4 regions of the Streptomyces sp. NPDC007084 genome follow, and region 3 is predicted to be linked to each of the others. Evidence: riboswitches for the same ligand, from Rfam matches in the RefSeq annotation. Region 3 holds a riboswitch; each other region holds the start of a gene.
The links. Region 3 has a riboswitch for cyclic di-AMP ahead of AB0912_RS02075 (LysM peptidoglycan-binding domain-containing M23 family metallopeptidase). Riboswitches for the same ligand answer to the same signal wherever they lie in the genome.

Region 1 (4,276 bases), on a different contig from region 3:
TACCACCAGCCACCGGTGCCGTTCCCGCATCCGCACCCGTCCCCGTACGCGGCGTACGACCCGAATCCGTACCCGACGTACGACGCGCACCCGTACCGCACCTAGGGCGTGTCGTTTGGATCAGGTGGCGCCGGAGTGCGGCGCCTTGTCGGCTGGGCCGAGCGGGGCAGGGTGCGTGCAGCTGCAAGGCGGAGGAGGGCGACGACGCGGAGCGTCGGCAACCGACGACAACGCCGCAGATGTGCGTGCCCTGCCCCGCGACCCGCCACATGATCCAAACGACACGCCCTAGATCCCCGCACCCGTGACGGGCGAGGCGGGGCAGGGCGGGGGCTTGGCTGGGCTGACTTCGGTTCGGCTCACCCAGGTGTTGCGCCGGGCGGTGTGCCTGACGTCGTGCCGGACGTCATGCCGGGCGGTGTGCCAGGTGCTATGCCGGGCGTTACGCCGACGCCTCGGTCAGCCGGGACAGCTCGGCGTCCGTCAGGGACAGGTCCGCGACGCCCAGCAGGGCCGGGAGCTGCTCCACCGTGCGGGCGGAGGCGATCGGCGCGGCGACGGTCGGCTGGGCGGCGAGCCAGGCGAGGGCCACGGTCGGTACGGCGGTGTTGTGCGCCTCGGCGATCTCGTCCAGCGCGGTGAGGACCCGCTGCCCGCGCTCCGTCTCCAGGTGCTTGGAGGCGCCCGCGGCGCGGGCCGAGTCGACGGTCGTACCCGGACGGTACTTGCCGGTGAGGAAGCCGGAGGCCAGCGCGTAGTAGGGCACCGCGGCGAGGCCCGCGCGGGAGGCGACCTCGCGCAGGGGGCCCTCGTAGGTGTCGCGCGCGACCAGGTTGTAGTGCGGCTGGAGGGCGACGTAGCGGGCGAGGCCCTCGCGGTCGGAGAACTCCAGGGACTCCTGGAGCCGCTCCGGGGAGATGTTGGAGGCGGCGATGTGCCGCACCTTGCCGGCCTTCACCAGCTCGTCCAGGGCCCCGATGATCTCCTCGACCGGCACCTCGGTCTTGTCGTAGTGCGTGTAGTAGAGGTCGATGTGGTCGGTGCCGAGGCGGCGCAGCGAGGCGTCGGCGGCGGCCTTGATGTTGGCGCCGGAGAGGCCGGGGTAGGCGGGGTGCTGGCTGACCTTCGTCGCGATGACGACGTCCGCGCGGTTGCCGCGGGCCTTGAGCCACTTGCCGATGATGGTCTCGGACTCGCCGCCCTCGTTGCCGTCGACCCACGCCGAGTACGCGTCGGCGGTGTCGAGGAAGTTGCCGCCGGCCGCCGTGTAGGCGTCGAGCACGGCGAAGGACTGGGTCTCGTCCGCCGTCCAGCCGAAGACGTTGCCGCCGAGGGAGAGCGGGAAGACCTCGAGGTCGGATGAGCCGAGCTTGCGAAGAGAAGTCATGCCCGGGTCCAACGCCCGCACGGGATGCCGGTATTCCACCCGCGCCCCGCACGCCCCTCGTATCCGGGCACGCCGGGGACCAGGGGCTGCTATCCGGCTATCCGGCGATCGGGCTATCGGGCTATCGGGCTATCCAGGAACCCTGGAGGTCAGAGCCGGCGAGGCCCCCGGGGATCAGGGATTGAGCCCCTTGCTCTGGAGCCAGGCCATCGGGTCGACGCCGGTGGCGGCGCCGCCGGGGTGGACCTCCAGGTGCAGGTGCGGCCCGGTCACGTTGCCGGTCGCGCCCACCCGCCCGATCACGTCACCGGTGGCGACCTTCTGGCCGGCGGTGACGCTGATCGACGACTGGTGGCAGAACCAGAGTTCGGTGCCGTCGTCCAGGGTGAGGATCGTGCGGTAGCCGTACGCGCCGGCCCAGCCCGCCTCGGTGACGGTGGCGCTGTGGATCGCCTTGATCAGCGTGCCGGTGGGCGCGGCGAAGTCGAGACCCGTGTGGTAGCCGGAGGACCACAGGGCACCGGCCTCGCCGAAGCGCGAGGTCAGGGTGTACGAGGAGGTCGGCAGCGTGTAGCTCTTGGCCAGCTCGGCGAGCCGCTCGGCCTCGGCCTTCGCCTTGGCCTCCTCCTCCGCCTTCTCCTTCGCGGCGGCGGCCTTGGCCTTCGCGGCGTCCTGCTGCTTGGTGGCGAGGGCGACGGCCTGCTTCGCGGCGGCGGCCTCGGCCGCCTTCTGGGCGGCGCTGTCGACCTGGTTCTGCTGCGACTCGGCCTGCTGCATGATGCGGGCGCGCAGTGCCTCACCGGCGTCCGTGCTGCCCTGGGCGGCGTCCTCGGTGGTCAGTCCGGCGCCGGTGAGCGGTGTCGTGGAACCCTCGGGTGCCGCGTCCGCGCCGTCGCTGATCAGCGCTTTGGCGGAGTGGGTGACCGAGGAGAGGTCGGGCAGTGAGATGGAGACGGGCGCCTTGCCGGGCGCGGCCGTGGCCATGCCACCGGCGCCGACGGCGGCGATGACTCCGACGCCGAGGACCGTGGAGCTGCGGGCGAGTCCTCCGCCGCGCTGCTTTCCCACGCGGTGCCGGCCACGGACCGGGCGGACGGAATCCTCGGTGGGGTTCCACTCCTCCCAGGGGCCCTCGTCCTTGCCGTAGGCGAAGCCGAAGGACTGGGGGTCATCCGGTGCGAACGAGGTTGGCTGGGCAGGCCGGTTGGACGCCACGTGGGCGCACTCCTTTCCTTCCTTCTCGCCTACCGGGTTAGCTGACGGGTTCGGAGCAGGAAGGTCTCCTACGCGCGTATACCCACCGTGTCTCCACGGCGGAGATCCGCTCGATTCACCCCAAGTTGGTGGTTCCCCGGTTCCCTTGCGGGATTCGGCGCGTGCGCACGGAGCCGTCTCTTGTGACGGCTGGGACGACCGCGCTGCGTTATCGAACGTTAATAGACCCGGCTACCTCTTTCCAAGCTGTTCTGAGTGATCGTTAACGGTTTTTGGCCAGGACTTTGGGGTCAGGGGCGGTGAAAGACGGGCGAGTTGACCGCGCCGCACCGGAGCACACAGGTCTGACGGTATGTCAGTTGTTATGCGGAGGGGCACGGTTCGGTCACCCCTCGTGACAACGGCCGGACGGACCCGTACGTGCCCGACGGGCGGACTCGTCCGTGCCTGTCAGCCGCGCCGTACGTGCCCGTCAGCCGCGCCGTAGGGGCCCGTCAGCCGCGCCGTACGGCGAGCAGCGCCATGTCGTCGGTGAGGGCGCCGCCCGTGTGCCGGCGGACGTCGTCGGCGAGGGCGTTCAGCAGCGCCTCGGGGCCCGCGAAGATCCGGCCGGCGAGCCGCGCGGCCGGGTCGTAGAACTCGCCGCGCGCGTTGCGGGCCTCGGACAGGCCGTCGGTGTGCAGCAGCAGGGTCGCCCCGCGCGGGAAGCGGGCCGGGACCGCCCGGTCGGCGGTGACGGCCAGGTCGCTCATCCCGAGCGGCAGCGCGGCGGGCCCGCCGGCGAGCGGGAGGAGCGTGCCGTCGGGGTGCAGCAGCAGGGGCGGCGGATGCCCGCGGTTGACGACGCGGACGACCTCCTCGTCGTGCGGGATCTCCACGAGCACGGCGGTGGTGAACCCCTCGACGGCGTCGAGGTTGGCGCGCCGGGCGCCCTCGCGCTTCAGCGCCCGCTCCAGCCGCTGCGCGACCGCCTCCAGGGTGCTCTCCTGCTCCGCCGCCTCGCGGAACGCGCCGATGACCACGGCGACGGCGGCGACCGCCGTCATCCCCTTGCCGCGCACGTCTCCGACGACCAGCCGCACGCCGTACGGGGTGTCCTGCACGGCGTACAGGTCCCCGCCGATGAACGCGTCCGCCTGGGCCGCCTCGTAGCGCGCGGCCACGTCGAGACCGTCGATGCGCGCCTGCGGTTCGGGCAGCACGGCCCGCTGCGCCAGCTCGGCGATCTCCCGGACGGAGGCGAGCTGCTGGTCGCTGCGCCGCACGAGGACGTTGACGACGACGGCGAGGGCGGCCGCGGTGGCGACGGTGACGACCTCGGTGACCGCGTCGCTGCGCAGGGCGACGCCGAGCCGCAGGTGCGCGAAGAGCAGCGCGCCGACGGCGGCGACGCCGGTGAGGACGGTGCCGCGCAGCGAGTACAGGGGTGCGGCGATCAGTGTGGCGGCGGTGAAGAGGGGGGCGGCGGGGAAACCGGCCGGGGTGAAGTAGTCGTAGCAGGTCCCGGCGATGACCAGCAGGACGGGCAGCACCCGGACGAGCGCGCGCACGACGGAGATACGGCCCGGGCGGCTGCCCGCCGGACCGTGCCCGGAGTCGCCCGAGGGGGCGGATGCGCGCGTCGCCCGCGGATCACCGGGGGACGGGCGGTCGGCCCGGTCGTCGAGTTCTCCG
Region 2 (4,276 bases), on a different contig from region 3:
ATCGCGGCAGACGAGCGCCATGAGCCGCTTGGAGTCGGCGGCGTCGTAGATCGAGAAGGACGAGGTGAAGCCGAGCTTCTTGCTCTCGCGGCGCAGGATGCGGACGCAGGCGCTGTGGAACGTCATCACCCACATCGCGTTGGCCCTCGGGCCCACGAGCTGCTCTACGCGCTCCTTCATCTCGCCCGCGGCCTTGTTCGTGAAGGTGATCGCGAGGATCTGGCCGGGGTGGACATGCCGCTCGCCGAGCAGGTGGGCGATGCGGTGGGTGAGCACGCGGGTCTTGCCGGAGCCCGCGCCGGCCACGATGAGCAGCGGGGAGCCGGAGTGGACCACGGCCGCGCGCTGGTTCTCGTTCAGCCCCTCCAGGAGGGCCGCCGGGTCCACGGCGGGGCGGGGGGCGCCGTCGCGGTAGTACGCGTCCCGGCTCGGCGGCACGTCGAACCGGCCGCCGAACAGGTCGTCCGCGACCGGCTCCGGCGCGTGCTCGTCCTCGGGCGGCGGCGGGTGCTCGTCCTCGTGGGCCGCGGAGGGCTTGAGGTCCGCCAGGAAGCTGTCGTCAAAGAGGCTGCTCATCGCTCTCCGAGTCTAGGCCGAGCCACTGACACCCCGCCGCCACCCCGAGAATCCCGCCCCGATCCCGGGGCACCCGGCGGCGACCGGTCCGTGACCGGGCGGTGACGGGTCGGTGGCCGCGAGTGACCGTACGCGCAGGTCGGGGCCGGGCCGGCGGGCTCCCGGGGCCGTCCGGCGGGCGCCACGAGGGCCGTCGGACGGGCGCCACGAGGGCCGTCGGACGGGCGCCACGAGGGCTGTAGGACGGGCGTCCTGCGGGCGCCCCGAGGGCCGTCAGGCGGGCGTCCGGCGAGCGTCAGGCGGGCGAGCGGCCTCACCGGAGGGCGCGACGGACCCACCCGTGAGGCCGCTCACAAGCAGCTCGGCGGCAACAAGGAAGCAGCCCTCGGACACCCCCGCAAAGTGGCGCACACCACGCATCCCCGGCGCCCCCGCGCCGCCCGCATGGCCAAGGTCACGAAAATGTATCGGGCATATCGCACTCCAACCTTCACACGGGCCACACGAGTTGGCTAGCGTGCTCGAAGGCCGCCCGACCGCGACCGGCGAACGACGCCGGGCCGAGCGGCCTCCGCCGAGTTCGGACCGCCCAGCGGGCGGCCGGAGCCGGGGACCCACCGATCTGGGGTGAATCGGTCCAACCGCCCTGTGGCGCCAGGACCGTAGGGCAAACCTTCCGGAACCACCCGCCCGAACCCGACAGCTAACCCGGTAGGCGGATGACGGAAGGAGTCGCCTCTCTTGGCGTCGCACCGCAAGCCGCGTCCTTCGGGTACGCGCGTGGCAGGCATACGGACCCCGGCGCTCGCGACAGCGGCCCTCACCTCCGTGGCCCTGCTCTCCCAGACGGCGAACGCCGCGCCCCCGGCCGAGCCGAGGCCCAGCCTCGAAGAGGTCCAGAAGAAGGTCGACGACCTCTACCACCAGGCCGAGACGGCCACCGACAAGTACAACGCCACCCGGGAGAAGACCGCCAAGCAGCGCAAGCGGGTCGACAGCCTCCTGGACGACGTCGCAGCGCGCACCGAGAAGCTCAACTCCGCGCGTGCGGAGCTGGGGACGTTCGCCGCCGCGCAGTACCGCACCGGGGCGTCCACGCCGGGCACCGCGACGCTGCTGCTCGCCGACGACCCGCAGGACTACTTCGACCAGACGCAGTTGATGAGCCGTCTCACGAACCGCCAGAAGGCGGCGGTGGACGACTACGTGACGGAGCAGGCGGCGACCGCCAGGAAGCGGGCGGAGGCGAGCGAGAGCCTTCAGTCGCTGACCACCTCGCAGAACGCGCTCAAGTCGTCCAAGGCGGCGGTGCAGCGCAAGCTCGGCGCGGCGCGCGATCTGCTGTCGAAGCTGACCGCCGAGGAGAAGGCGCGGCTGGCGGCGATCGAGAAGAAGAAGCGGGAGAAGGCCGCCGCGAAGGCTGCCGAGCTGGCGCGGGAGCAGGCGGCGGCGGAGAAGGCGGCGAAGGAGAAGGCCGAGGCGGGCGAGGGGTCGGGGACGTCCACGTCGGGCTCCTCCGGCTCTTCCGGCTCGTCGGGCACCGGCGGCTCCGGTTCGACGGCCACGGACCCCTCGTACGCGACGAAGGCCGGCAAGGCGGTCGCCTTCGCCCGCGCACAGATCGGCAAGCCGTACGTGTGGGGCGCGACCGGGCCCGGCTCGTACGACTGCTCGGGGCTGACCCAGGCCGCCTGGAAGGCCGCCGGCGTCTCCCTCCCGCGCGTCACCTACGACCAGGTGAACGCCGGCACGACGGTCTCCCTGGCCGACGCGAAACCCGGTGACCTGGTCTTCTTCTACGGCGACATCAGCCATGTCGGGCTCTACATCGGCAACGGCATGATGATCCATGCGCCGAAGCCGGGGGCGTACGTCCGCGAGGAGTCGATCTACTACGACGGGACGTCGGCGATCCACAGCGTGGTACGCCCCGCCTAGCCACCCCACCGCCCCGCCACCCCCTCTTGTTCGGCCTCTACCTCTTGTTTGGCCTCCACGCGCGCGTGTAGGCCAAATCGGCGTCACGCGCGCGTGGAGGCCAAATAAGGGTCACGCGCGCGTGGCCCGCCGCCAAGCGGTCCCGTGGTCCCTAGCATCGGGCGCATGCCCGAAATGCCGGTTACGCCCGATCGCCCTTCGCTCCCCGCGTGGTGGGCGCGGCGCCCGCCCGCCGCCGGGGCCGCCGTCATGGCCACCGGCATCATCTCGATCGGCCTGCACCTGATTGGTCATGAGACGGTCTCCCGGATCGCGCTGGTCCTGGCGGTGATCGCCTGGCTGGCGCTGGCGGCGGACTTCGTCCTGCGGCTGGTGCGGGACCGGGAACGGTGGCGCCGGGAGGCGGGGACGCCACCCGGCCTGACGGCGGTCGCGGCGACGACGGTGCTCGGTACGCGGCTGTCGCTCCTCGGGTGGCAGGGTCTCGCCGAGGCGCTGCTCGCGCTGGCCGCGCTGCTCTGGCCGTTCCTGCTGGTGGCCGTCGCCCGCAATCTGCGCCGGGGGCACATGCCGGGCGGGGTGTTCCTGATGTGCGTGGCCACTCAGGGGCTCGCGGTGCTGGGCTCGACGATCGCGACGGCCCTCGGGTGCGAGTGGCTGACGCATGCGGCGCTGGTGCTGTTCTGGCTGGGGATCGTGCTCTACGGGGTGGCTTTCGCGCACTTCGATCTATGGCAGGTGGCGCGCGGCGCCGGTGACCAGTGGGTGGCCGGGGGCGCGCTGGCGATCTCGGCGCTGGCCGGCTCGAAGCTGGTGGCCGCGCACGAGGTGAACCCGTACCTGTGGAACAGCGACGACCAGGGCGTCCTGCGCGTCGCGACCGGCGTACTGCTCGCGCTCGACCTCGCCTGGTACTGCGTGCTGTTCGTGGCGGAGGCGGTGTGGCCGCGCCCGCACTACGACGTACGCCGTTGGGCGACGGTTTTCCCGATGGGCATGACGGCGGTGGCGACCCTGATGACCGCCACCGCTCTGGACACCGCCCCCGGCCTCCACACGACAGGCCAGGTACTGCTGTGGATCGCGGTGGCGACCTGGCTGGTGGTCGCCGCCGCCGCGATCGTGGACGCCCGCGCGACGGCCCGGTCGGCTCGGCTCGGGTCCACCCGGCCCGGGTCCGGTCGGCTCAGGTCCGGTCGGCTCAGGTCCAGAGGACCGCGATGAAGATGTTGGCGGTGGTGAGGAGACCCACCGTGGCGAAGATGTTCTTGTTGATCTTCTCTTCGTCGCGCTGGACGTAGACCAGGCCCAGGATCACGATCAGCAGGGCCAGCTTCACGCCGATCTTCACGGTGTTGACCGTGTTGTCGTCGGCCTGGTTGAGGCCGACCAGGGCCACGCCGGTGACCAGCATGGTCAGGGCGCCGTGCAGCATCGCGGGGACGAAGCGGGCGGTGCCGCGGGCCATCGCCTTCATCTGGGTCAGGAAGCCGCCGAGGAGCGCGGCGATGCCGATGATGTGCAGGCCGACGAAGAGATGGATGAGTACGTCCATGGGGCCGGAGCCTAATCCGAGGTCCCGCGGCGCCCTCCCACCGGGCCACCCTTCCCCGGCCCCTCCCTCGGGCCCCCCTTTCCTCGGCCCCCGGTAGGCCTTTCCCCCGGGCCGCCCTCCCCCGCCCCTCCGGTCACGGAACGCCGGTCATAGCACTCGCGCCCCTCCCCCCGGCCGGGATTGGGCGCATCGGTCAGGGTGCCGGGT
Region 3 (4,276 bases):
CCCGTTCGCCTCCCGGGCGCGGCGTCCGCACGGCAGACGACAAGTCGGCCCCGGGCCCGAAGGACCCGGGGTGCGTGAGCGTCGCGTGGCCGCTCGGGCCACCGGCTCGATACGACCGTCCAGGACCTACGACGCCCAGGACCGCCGGCTCGGTACGCCCGCTCAGGCCACCGACTCGATGCGCATCTTGATGTCGTCCGGGGAGAGCGTGCCCTTGGCGGCTACATGGTCGCCGGAGGACTCGCCGCGCAGCCGGCGGCCGATCCAGGGCACCAGGTACTCGCGCGCCCACTGGATGTTGTCGCGCCGCACCTCGAAGGTGCCGCGCGGCGGCAGGGGCGGCCAGGGCTGGTCCGGGTCGGCGGGCACCTCCAGGCCGAGCACCTGTCCGGCGCGCAGCGCCACCCGGGTGTGCCCCTCGGGCGAGAGGTGCAGCCGGTCGCCGTCCCAGGCGCGGCGGTCCTGGATCGTCTTGAGGGACCACAGGTCGAGCACCGGGCAGCCGTAGCGGTCCGCGATGGCCCGCACATGGCCGTTGTACGTGGCGATCTTGCCGCGCAGATGCTTGAGCACGGGTACGCCCCGGGTGTCGAAGCCGGTGGTCACCATGACCGTGCCGACGGCCGAGGTGAGGTCGGCGACGGCTCGCTCGAAGCGCTCCGCGACCTCGTCGGGGTCGGTGCCGGGCCGGATGATGTCGTTGCCGCCCGCGCAGAAGGAGACCAGGTCCGGGCCGAGTTCCTTGGCGCGGACGAGCTGGGTCTCGACGATCTGGTCGAGCAGTTTGCCGCGCACGGCGAGGTTGGTGTAGTTGAAGTCGCCCTCGGGCCGCCGGTCCGCGAGCAGTACCGCGAAGCGGTCCGCCCAACCGACGAAAGCCCCGTCGGGCCCCAGGTCGCCGACGCCCTCGGTGAAGCTGTCCCCCACCGCCACGTACGACCCGATCACTGATCTGTCGTCACTCTTCGAATCGTCTGCCACGTCGGCCCATGATTCACCTTCGGATGTGAGCTACGCGACCGTAGGGAAGGGTTGACGGCCGGTGAGATAGGCCACTCGTCAAGTGTTGGTCAACCGTGGAATAAGGCTCTCATCAGGGGTGTTGAGGCAGCCGCGACCAACATCGAAGGCCGGACCCCACGGATCGTGGGGTCCGGCCTTCGATGGCTGTCCTGCCGTCAGGAGCAGGTCGGGCGGGTGCGGTGCCAGGGGTCAGCCGACGGCGACACCGTGCGAGCGCAGGTAGGCGACCGGGTCGATGTCCGAGCCGTAGTCGGGCGTGGTGCGGACCTCGAAGTGCAGGTGCGGTCCGGTGACGTTGCCGGTCGCGCCGGAGAGGCCGATCTGCTGGCCCTCGGTCACGGTCTGGCCCGCCGAGACGGACAGGGCCGACATGTGGGCGTACTGCGAGTACTTGCCGTCGGCGTGCTGGATGACGACCTGGTTGCCGTAGGCGCCGCCCCAGCCTGCGGAGACGACGGTGCCCGCGGCGATGGCCTTGATGGTGGTGCCGGTCGGGACGACGAAGTCGGTGCCGGTGTGGTAGCCGCTGGACCACATGCTGCCCGCCACCTTGTAGTTGGTGCCGATGACGGCGCCGTCCACGGGGAGGGTGTAGCCCGAGCCGTTGTCGGCGGCGGCCGGCTTGGCGGGCGCGCTCACCGGCTCGGCCTTCTGGGCCGCGGGCTTGGCGGCGGAGGGCTTGGCTGCCGAGGGCTTCGCCGGGGCGGCGGCCTTCGGGGCGGCGGCCTTGGCGCCGAGCGACAGCTTCAGACCGGGGTGGATCAGGGACGGGTCGCCGCCGATGGCGGAGCGGTTGTCCGAGTAGATCTTCTTCCAGCCGCCGGTGACGTGGTGCTCGTCGGCGATCTTGGCGAGGCAGTCGCCGGCCTTCACCGCGTACGTCGTCGTCGCGGCGGCCTTCGCGGCGGCCGGGGTGACGGTGGCGGTCTTCTGGGTGTGCTGCGCGACGGCGGCGGCCGGCGTCGCGGCGTGGGCGCCGGTGGCTCCCATCAGGGGCAGCGCGAGCGCGGCGCCACCGGTTCCGGCCACGGCGATCGAGCGGGTGAAACGCAGGGACTTGGGACGGCGGTGCTTACCCTTCGCGGGCATGGCGAATTCCTCTCCGGCGCCTGCGAGGTGAGCTGTCGGGTGCGGGCTGGAGATGCCCGGCCGCGCTGCTGCGCGGCTGTACCCCTAGCCTGTTCCGGAGTCCGGACCAGGCACGGAACCTGTGGGTCCCCCGCTCCTGCCGTGTACGGGTGAGTGGATTCCGGGCGGCGGCAGGATTGGGCGTCCGTCCGGATTGAGGCAGAACGTAAGCGAGATGAGCGCGCGTCGACAACCAGCCGCGGATTCCGGACGCTCACCTTTCTTGATCCATGCGGAATTCACCGTCACCCTCCGTGGAATGACGATCTTTACGGCCTTTCAATCCGCCCGAATTCAAGGGTGCGTTGAGAAATGCCGACGGCAACGCATCGTCACGAATATGACCCTGCTCACGCCCCCGGACCCACCTCGCCCTATTCCAGGGCCAGTTGGAATGAAGGTGCCATTTCGGACAGAACAGTCAGATACGGCGCAGCCGGATGACCGTCGCGTCGAGATCGCCGCGCAGCCCGCTGTGCAGGCCGTGGTGCAGCAGCACGGCACCTCGGTGGATTTCGCCCGTTTCGACCCGTTCATAGCCGGCCGCGGGGTCGAGTCCGCGCAGCCTGAGGGGGGCGGGGTGCTCTCCGTAGTGCTGCGCCTGGAGCCAGGCGAGGACCACCACCTCGTCCCCGAGGACGTACTGCGTGGCGCTCAGCCCGCCCGCCGGGGGCCGCAGCCGGTAGAGGTCGCCACGCTGCACGACCGGCCTGATCTCCCGGTAGAGCCCGACCCAGTCCCGCGCCTCGGCCAGCTCCTCCTCGCTCCACCGGGCGAGATCGCCGCCGACGCCGAGGACCCCGGCCATGGCGCTCACGAAGCGGAAGCGCAGGCTGCTGACCCTGCCGTTGAGCAGGTTGTTCGGGCTGTCCGTGACCCAGGCCGCCATGACCCGCGCCGGATGGATCTGACTGAAGCCGTGCTGGATGGCGAGCCGGTCGAGCGGGTCGGTGTTGTCCGAGGTCCACACCTGGTCGGTACGGGCCAGGACGCCGAGGTCGACACGGCCGCCTCCACCGGAGCACGACTCGAAGGCGACGCCGGGGTGTGCGGCGCGCAGCCGGTCGAGCAGGGCGTAGAAGGCCTCGACGTGGGCCGTCCAGAGCTTTTGCGGATAGGGCTCACCCGGCCAGCCGGCATCCGTGAAGGACCGGTTGAAATCCCATTTCACATAGTCGATCGGCGCGCCGGCGAGCAGCGCGTCCAGCCGCTCCCAGAGATACTCCTGAACGTCCGGCCGGGCGAGGTTCAGGACGAGCTGATTACGGAACTCCGTCCTGGTTCGTCCCGTTTGGTGCTGCACCCAGTCGGGATGGGCGCGGTAGAGGTCGCTGTCGGGGTTGACCATTTCGGGCTCGACCCAGATCCCGAACCCCATGCCGAGGGCGTGAACGTCGTCGGCGAGCGGTGTGAGACCGGCGGGGAAGCGGTCCGGGTTGGGGGTCCAGTCACCGAGTCCGGCGCGGTCGCTGGTGCGGGCCCCGAACCAGCCGTCGTCGACCACGAACAGTTCGACGCCCATCCCGGCGGCCCGCCGGGCGAGCGCCCGCTGTCGCTCCTCCGAGATGTCGAAGGTGGTGGCCTCCCAGGAGTTGAACAGCACCGGCCGGTCCCGCTCCGCGTCCGGGATCACGTACGTCCGCTGGTACGCGTGCCAGGCGCGGCTGGCGCCGCCGAACCCGCCGTCGCTCCACAGCCCGGCGAAGACCGGCGTGGTGAAGGTCTCCCCCGGGGCGAGGGACAGCAGGCCGGAGTCGTCGTGTCCGGCACCGCCGGTGATCTGCACGCGCCCGTCGGGGAGTTGGGCGACCAAGATCCGCCAGGAGCCGGACCAGCCGAGCGCGCAGCCGTACACCTCGCCGCTCTCCTCGGTGGCCTCGCTGTCGAGGGCGACCCAGGGCAGATGCTGGTGGCCGGTGTGCCCGCGGCGGCTGCCGATGACCTGCTCGCCGTAGGTGAGGGGTGAGCGCGTCAGCCGGGACTCGGCGGCCCAGCGGCCGTGGAGCTGGGACAGCCGCCGGCCCTCGCGTTCGGGCAGGGTCCAGGTCGCGGAGTCGGCGCGCAGCAGCTCCAGGTCGCCGGGCCCGTCGTTGACGAGCGTGACCCGGCGCTCCAGCACATCGCC
Region 4 (4,276 bases), on a different contig from region 3:
GTGCCGCAGAGGGGTGCGCGGGCGCGGGAAGGGCGTTCGGCCGAGCGGTCCGGCGGGCGACGTCAACTGACACGCCGTCATAACTGTGATCTTCACGTGATCTGCGCTGCATCGACTTGTGACAAGCGTTCGAGTCCGGCTACCTTCACCCATCAACGCGGCCCCGGCGCTCATCACTTCGCCGTAGGTGCCGTAGTCACCCCGTTGTCACGCGAAAGGCTTCCGCATGCTCTCCGGGAACGGCCGTCACCGGCGCCCCCGTCAGGCCCCGGCCCTCATCGTCGCCGCAGGCGTGACCGGGTCGGCCATCGCGATCCCGCTCCTCGGGGCGACGAGCGCGAGCGCGGCCGACGGGACCACCTGGGACCGGGTCGCCGAGTGCGAGAGCGGCGGCGCCTGGAGCGCCGACAACGGCAACGGCTACTACGGCGGCCTCCAGCTCACCCAGGACAACTGGGAGACGTACGGCGGCCTCGAATACGCGCCGAGCCCCGACCAGGCCAGCCGCTCGCAGCAGATAGCCGTCGCCGAGAAGGTGCTCGACGGGCAGGGACTCAAGGCGTGGCCGACCTGCGGACCGCTCTCCGGGCTCAGCAAGGACTCGGCCGGGGTCGACGTCGACACGGGCATGGGTGACGCCGCGTCGGACGACGACACCGCCGGCACCTCCGGCCTGTCCACCTCGCCCGGCGCCTCCCCGTCCACCGGGGCGTCCGCCGGCACCTCCACGGACTCGTCGGAATCATCCGGGTCGTCGGACTCGTCCGGTTCGAGCGACACCGCCTCCCCGAAGGCGACCGGTAACACCACCAAGTCCGACCCCTCGGCGGGTACGGACGAAGCGGACGATCCGGATGCTTCCGGCACGCCCAAGGCCGACGATGACGAGTCGGGCAAGTCGGGCAAGTCCGGCCGGAGCGGCACCTCTTCGGAGCCCTCCGACGAGACGTCCGCCACCCCCGGACGGCATCGCGGCGGCAGCGCCGACGAGGACGCGGCCGACGCCGTCGGCGACAGCCGGCCCGACAGCGCCTCCGGGCGCCACGCCTCGCGCGGCTCGGACGGCTCCCGCGAGGCCGCCGACGGCACCTACGTCGTGCGCGCCGGCGACAGCCTGTGGGCGATCGCCGACGCCCTTGACCTCGAGGACGGATGGACCGGGCTGTACGCCGCGAACGAGGAGACCGTGGGCGCCGATCCGGACGTCATCCTGCCCGGTCAGAGCCTTGCTCTTGATGGCGAAACGGTCGAAAAGTAGCGGGAGTTCACGTCATGGTTCGCTCGTGAATGTCCGGTTTGGCGCGAGTGAGACATGAGTCTCAGAAGCCCTGATCGTCTTTGAAAATCAGGCGGCCCACTGCTTACGGTCGTGATCGCTCGCCACAGCGGGCCCCGACGGTCGCAACGCCGAATCCTGCCAGCGGCCGTACGGGAACAGTCGTCGCGTCAAGCGCCGTAGGCAGGAGCGGGGGACCCAAGGTAAGCGCCGCGAACGGGAGTTGAGAGACACCCGGGGACGGCTTGGGGTAAAGCCGCGCGCCGCGGTTCCGCAAGGGACCGTGACCGTGCGGCCGGGCAACTCAACCGGCCCGAACCCGACAGCTCACCTCGCAGGCGTCGGTGAGGGGATCACTCGATGCTGTTTTCCAGCAAGGGCAAGCACCGCCGCCCGAACAAGGCCACCCGTGTCGCCACGCTCGCCGGAGTCACCGGTGTCGCCATCGCCGCCCCGCTGATGGCCGCGGGCAGCGCCTCCGCCGCGACCGGCTCCGAATGGGACGCCGTCGCCCAGTGCGAGTCCGGCGGCAACTGGTCGATCAACACCGGCAACGGCTACTATGGCGGCCTGCAGTTCTCGTCCTCCACCTGGGCCGCGTACGGCGGCACCGCCTACGCCCCCACCGCCGACCAGGCCTCCAAGTCGCAGCAGATCGCCGTCGGCGAGAAGGTCCTCGCCGCGCAGGGCAAGGGCGCCTGGCCGACCTGCGGCACCGGCCTGTCCGGCGCCGCGTACAGCGGCGGCGACTCCGCCCCGGCGGCCCCCTCGGAGCCCTCGGCCTCCTCCGGCTCCTCGGCGCCGAGCGCGTCGCACAGCACCCGGACCACCGAGCAGCCCGCCTCCCGTTCGCAGGAGCGCCCGGCCGCCAAGAAGACCGTCACCACCCCGACCGGCAAGAAGGTCAAGAAGGGCGACGGCGAGTACAAGGTCGTCAAGGGTGACACCCTCAGCTCGATCGCCCAGAAGCACCACGTCAAGGGCGGCTGGCAGAAGCTGTTCAAGCTGAACCACGACATCATCGACGACGCCGACTTCATCTTCCCGGGCCAGCAGCTCCACCTGCGCTGATCCAGGCGGCACCCCCGGCCCTTCGCCGGCCGAGGCCGTACCCCGGTACTCCGGGCCTTCGCCGGCCCGGGCCGTACCCCGGTACTCCGGCCGACGGGGGCCGCACCCCGGACCGCCACCGATCGAGGCCGCTCCGGCCGGACGTGCCCGCCCTCGGCGGACGGCGGGCACGTCCCGGCCCGGCGGCTCCGGGCTCCCCGCTCCGGCGCGTGTTCCCCCGTACGCGCCGGAGCGGGGTTTTTCATTTCGTTTTTGTTCCGATCGGGAACAATATTTACCCCGAGTTCTGCCCAAGGGGTGGTCGATCGGCTGGCCGATCCCCCCGGGCCGGTTAGGCTCGTCCCGCAGGACTAGCCAAGCCCTGCGTATTCGCGTCACATCCCAGAAGGAGATGCTCGTGCCGTCCATCGACGTCGTCGTAGCCCGGGAAATCCTGGACTCCCGAGGCAACCCCACGGTCGAGGTCGAGGTCGGCCTCGACGACGGCAGCACGGGTCGTGCCGCCGTTCCGTCCGGCGCCTCCACCGGTGCCTTCGAAGCCATCGAGCTGCGCGACGGTGACCCCAACCGTTACCAGGGCAAGGGTGTCGAGAAGGCCGTCCTCGCCGTCATCGAGCAGATCGGCCCGGAGCTGGTCGGCTACGACGCCACCGAGCAGCGCCTGATCGACCAGGCCATGTTCGACCTGGACGCCACCGACAACAAGGGCTCGCTCGGCGCCAACGCCATCCTCGGCGTCTCGCTCGCCGTCGCGCACGCCGCCTCCGAGGCCTCGGACCTGCCGCTGTTCCGCTACCTGGGCGGCCCGAACGCGCACCTGTTGCCCGTTCCGATGATGAACATCCTCAACGGCGGGTCGCACGCGGACTCCAACGTCGACATCCAGGAGTTCATGATCGCCCCGATCGGCGCGGAGTCCTTCTCCGAGGCGCTGCGCTGGGGCGCCGAGGTCTACCACACCCTCAAGAAGGTGCTGAAGACCAAGGGCCTGTCCACCGGCCTCGGCGACGAGGGCGGCTTCGCCCCGAACCTGGAGTCCAACCGCGCCGCCCTCGACCTCATCGTCGAGGCCATCAAGCAGGCCGGCTACATCCCCGGCGAGCAGATCGCGCTCGCGCTCGACGTCGCCGCGTCCGAGTTCTACAAGGACGGCAAGTACGAGTTCGAGGGCAAGTCCCGCTCGGCCGCCGAGATGACCGAGTACTACGAGGAGCTGGTCTCCGCGTACCCGCTCGTCTCCATCGAGGACCCGCTGTACGAGGACGACTGGGCCGGCTGGAAGGTCATCACCGACAAGCTGGGCGACAAGGTCCAGATCGTCGGCGACGACCTCTTCGTCACCAACCCGGAGCGCCTGGCCCGCGGCATCGAGGAGGGCTCCGCCAACGCCCTGCTCGTCAAGGTCAACCAGATCGGCTCGCTGACCGAGACCCTGGACGCCGTCGAGCTGGCCCAGCGCAACGGCTTCAAGTGCATGATGTCCCACCGCTCCGGCGAGACCGAGGACGTCACCATCGCCGACCTCGCGGTCGCGGTGAACTGCGGTCAGATCAAGACCGGCGCCCCGGCCCGCTCGGACCGCGTCGCCAAGTACAACCAGCTCCTGCGCATCGAGGAGATCCTCGACGACGCCGCGGTCTACGCCGGCCGCAGCGCGTTCCCCCGCTTCAAGGGCTGATCCGCTCCACGAGCTGAGCCGCCTCGCGGGCTGATCCGGTTCATCGGCTGAGCCGCCTCGCGGGCTGATCCGCTCCATGGGCGGAGCCGCCTCGCGGGCTGGGCACCAGCCGCCCGCCCGCTTGGGCAGCGTCGTCCGTACGTCCCCGTACTCGGTCCCGTACCGTGTGCGGGGACGTACGCACGTGACGGCCCCGCACACGGCGGGCCGGGTACTGGGGAGGCGGGACTCATGGCCGTGAAGGACCGGGA

Region 1: linked by a shared signal. The riboswitch ahead of AB0912_RS00070 (M23 family metallopeptidase) and the one ahead of AB0912_RS02075 (LysM peptidoglycan-binding domain-containing M23 family metallopeptidase) in region 3 are both predicted to bind cyclic di-AMP.
Region 2: linked by a shared signal. The riboswitch ahead of AB0912_RS31680 (NlpC/P60 family protein) and the one ahead of AB0912_RS02075 (LysM peptidoglycan-binding domain-containing M23 family metallopeptidase) in region 3 are both predicted to bind cyclic di-AMP.
Region 4: linked by a shared signal. The riboswitch ahead of AB0912_RS15250 (transglycosylase family protein) and the one ahead of AB0912_RS02075 (LysM peptidoglycan-binding domain-containing M23 family metallopeptidase) in region 3 are both predicted to bind cyclic di-AMP.

The regions. Positions count from the first base shown of each region.
Region 1 is NZ_JBEYFY010000001.1:22,078-26,353, forward strand. It holds gene AB0912_RS00060 (PrsW family intramembrane metalloprotease) at 1-105, shown strand, start outside; gene AB0912_RS00065 (aldo/keto reductase) at 443-1,387, opposite strand; gene AB0912_RS00070 (M23 family metallopeptidase) at 1,562-2,602, opposite strand; cyclic di-AMP (ydaO/yuaA leader) riboswitch at 2,614-2,772, opposite strand; gene AB0912_RS00075 (PP2C family protein-serine/threonine phosphatase) at 3,097-4,161, opposite strand.
Region 2 is NZ_JBEYFY010000067.1:7,267-11,542, forward strand. It holds gene pcrA (DNA helicase PcrA) at 1-576, opposite strand, end outside; cyclic di-AMP (ydaO/yuaA leader) riboswitch at 1,139-1,310, shown strand; gene AB0912_RS31680 (NlpC/P60 family protein) at 1,318-2,514, shown strand; gene AB0912_RS31685 (tellurite resistance/C4-dicarboxylate transporter family protein) at 2,680-3,738, shown strand; gene AB0912_RS31690 (hypothetical protein) at 3,716-4,069, opposite strand.
Region 3 is NZ_JBEYFY010000002.1:26,316-30,591, forward strand. It holds gene AB0912_RS02070 (SGNH/GDSL hydrolase family protein) at 163-948, opposite strand; gene AB0912_RS02075 (LysM peptidoglycan-binding domain-containing M23 family metallopeptidase) at 1,213-2,112, opposite strand; cyclic di-AMP (ydaO/yuaA leader) riboswitch at 2,117-2,289, opposite strand; gene AB0912_RS02080 (alpha-galactosidase) at 2,573-4,276, opposite strand, start outside.
Region 4 is NZ_JBEYFY010000015.1:33,570-37,845, forward strand. It holds gene AB0912_RS15245 (transglycosylase family protein) at 227-1,258, shown strand; cyclic di-AMP (ydaO/yuaA leader) riboswitch at 1,442-1,632, shown strand; gene AB0912_RS15250 (transglycosylase family protein) at 1,637-2,347, shown strand; gene eno (phosphopyruvate hydratase) at 2,739-4,025, shown strand; gene AB0912_RS15260 (septum formation initiator family protein) at 4,257-4,276, shown strand, end outside.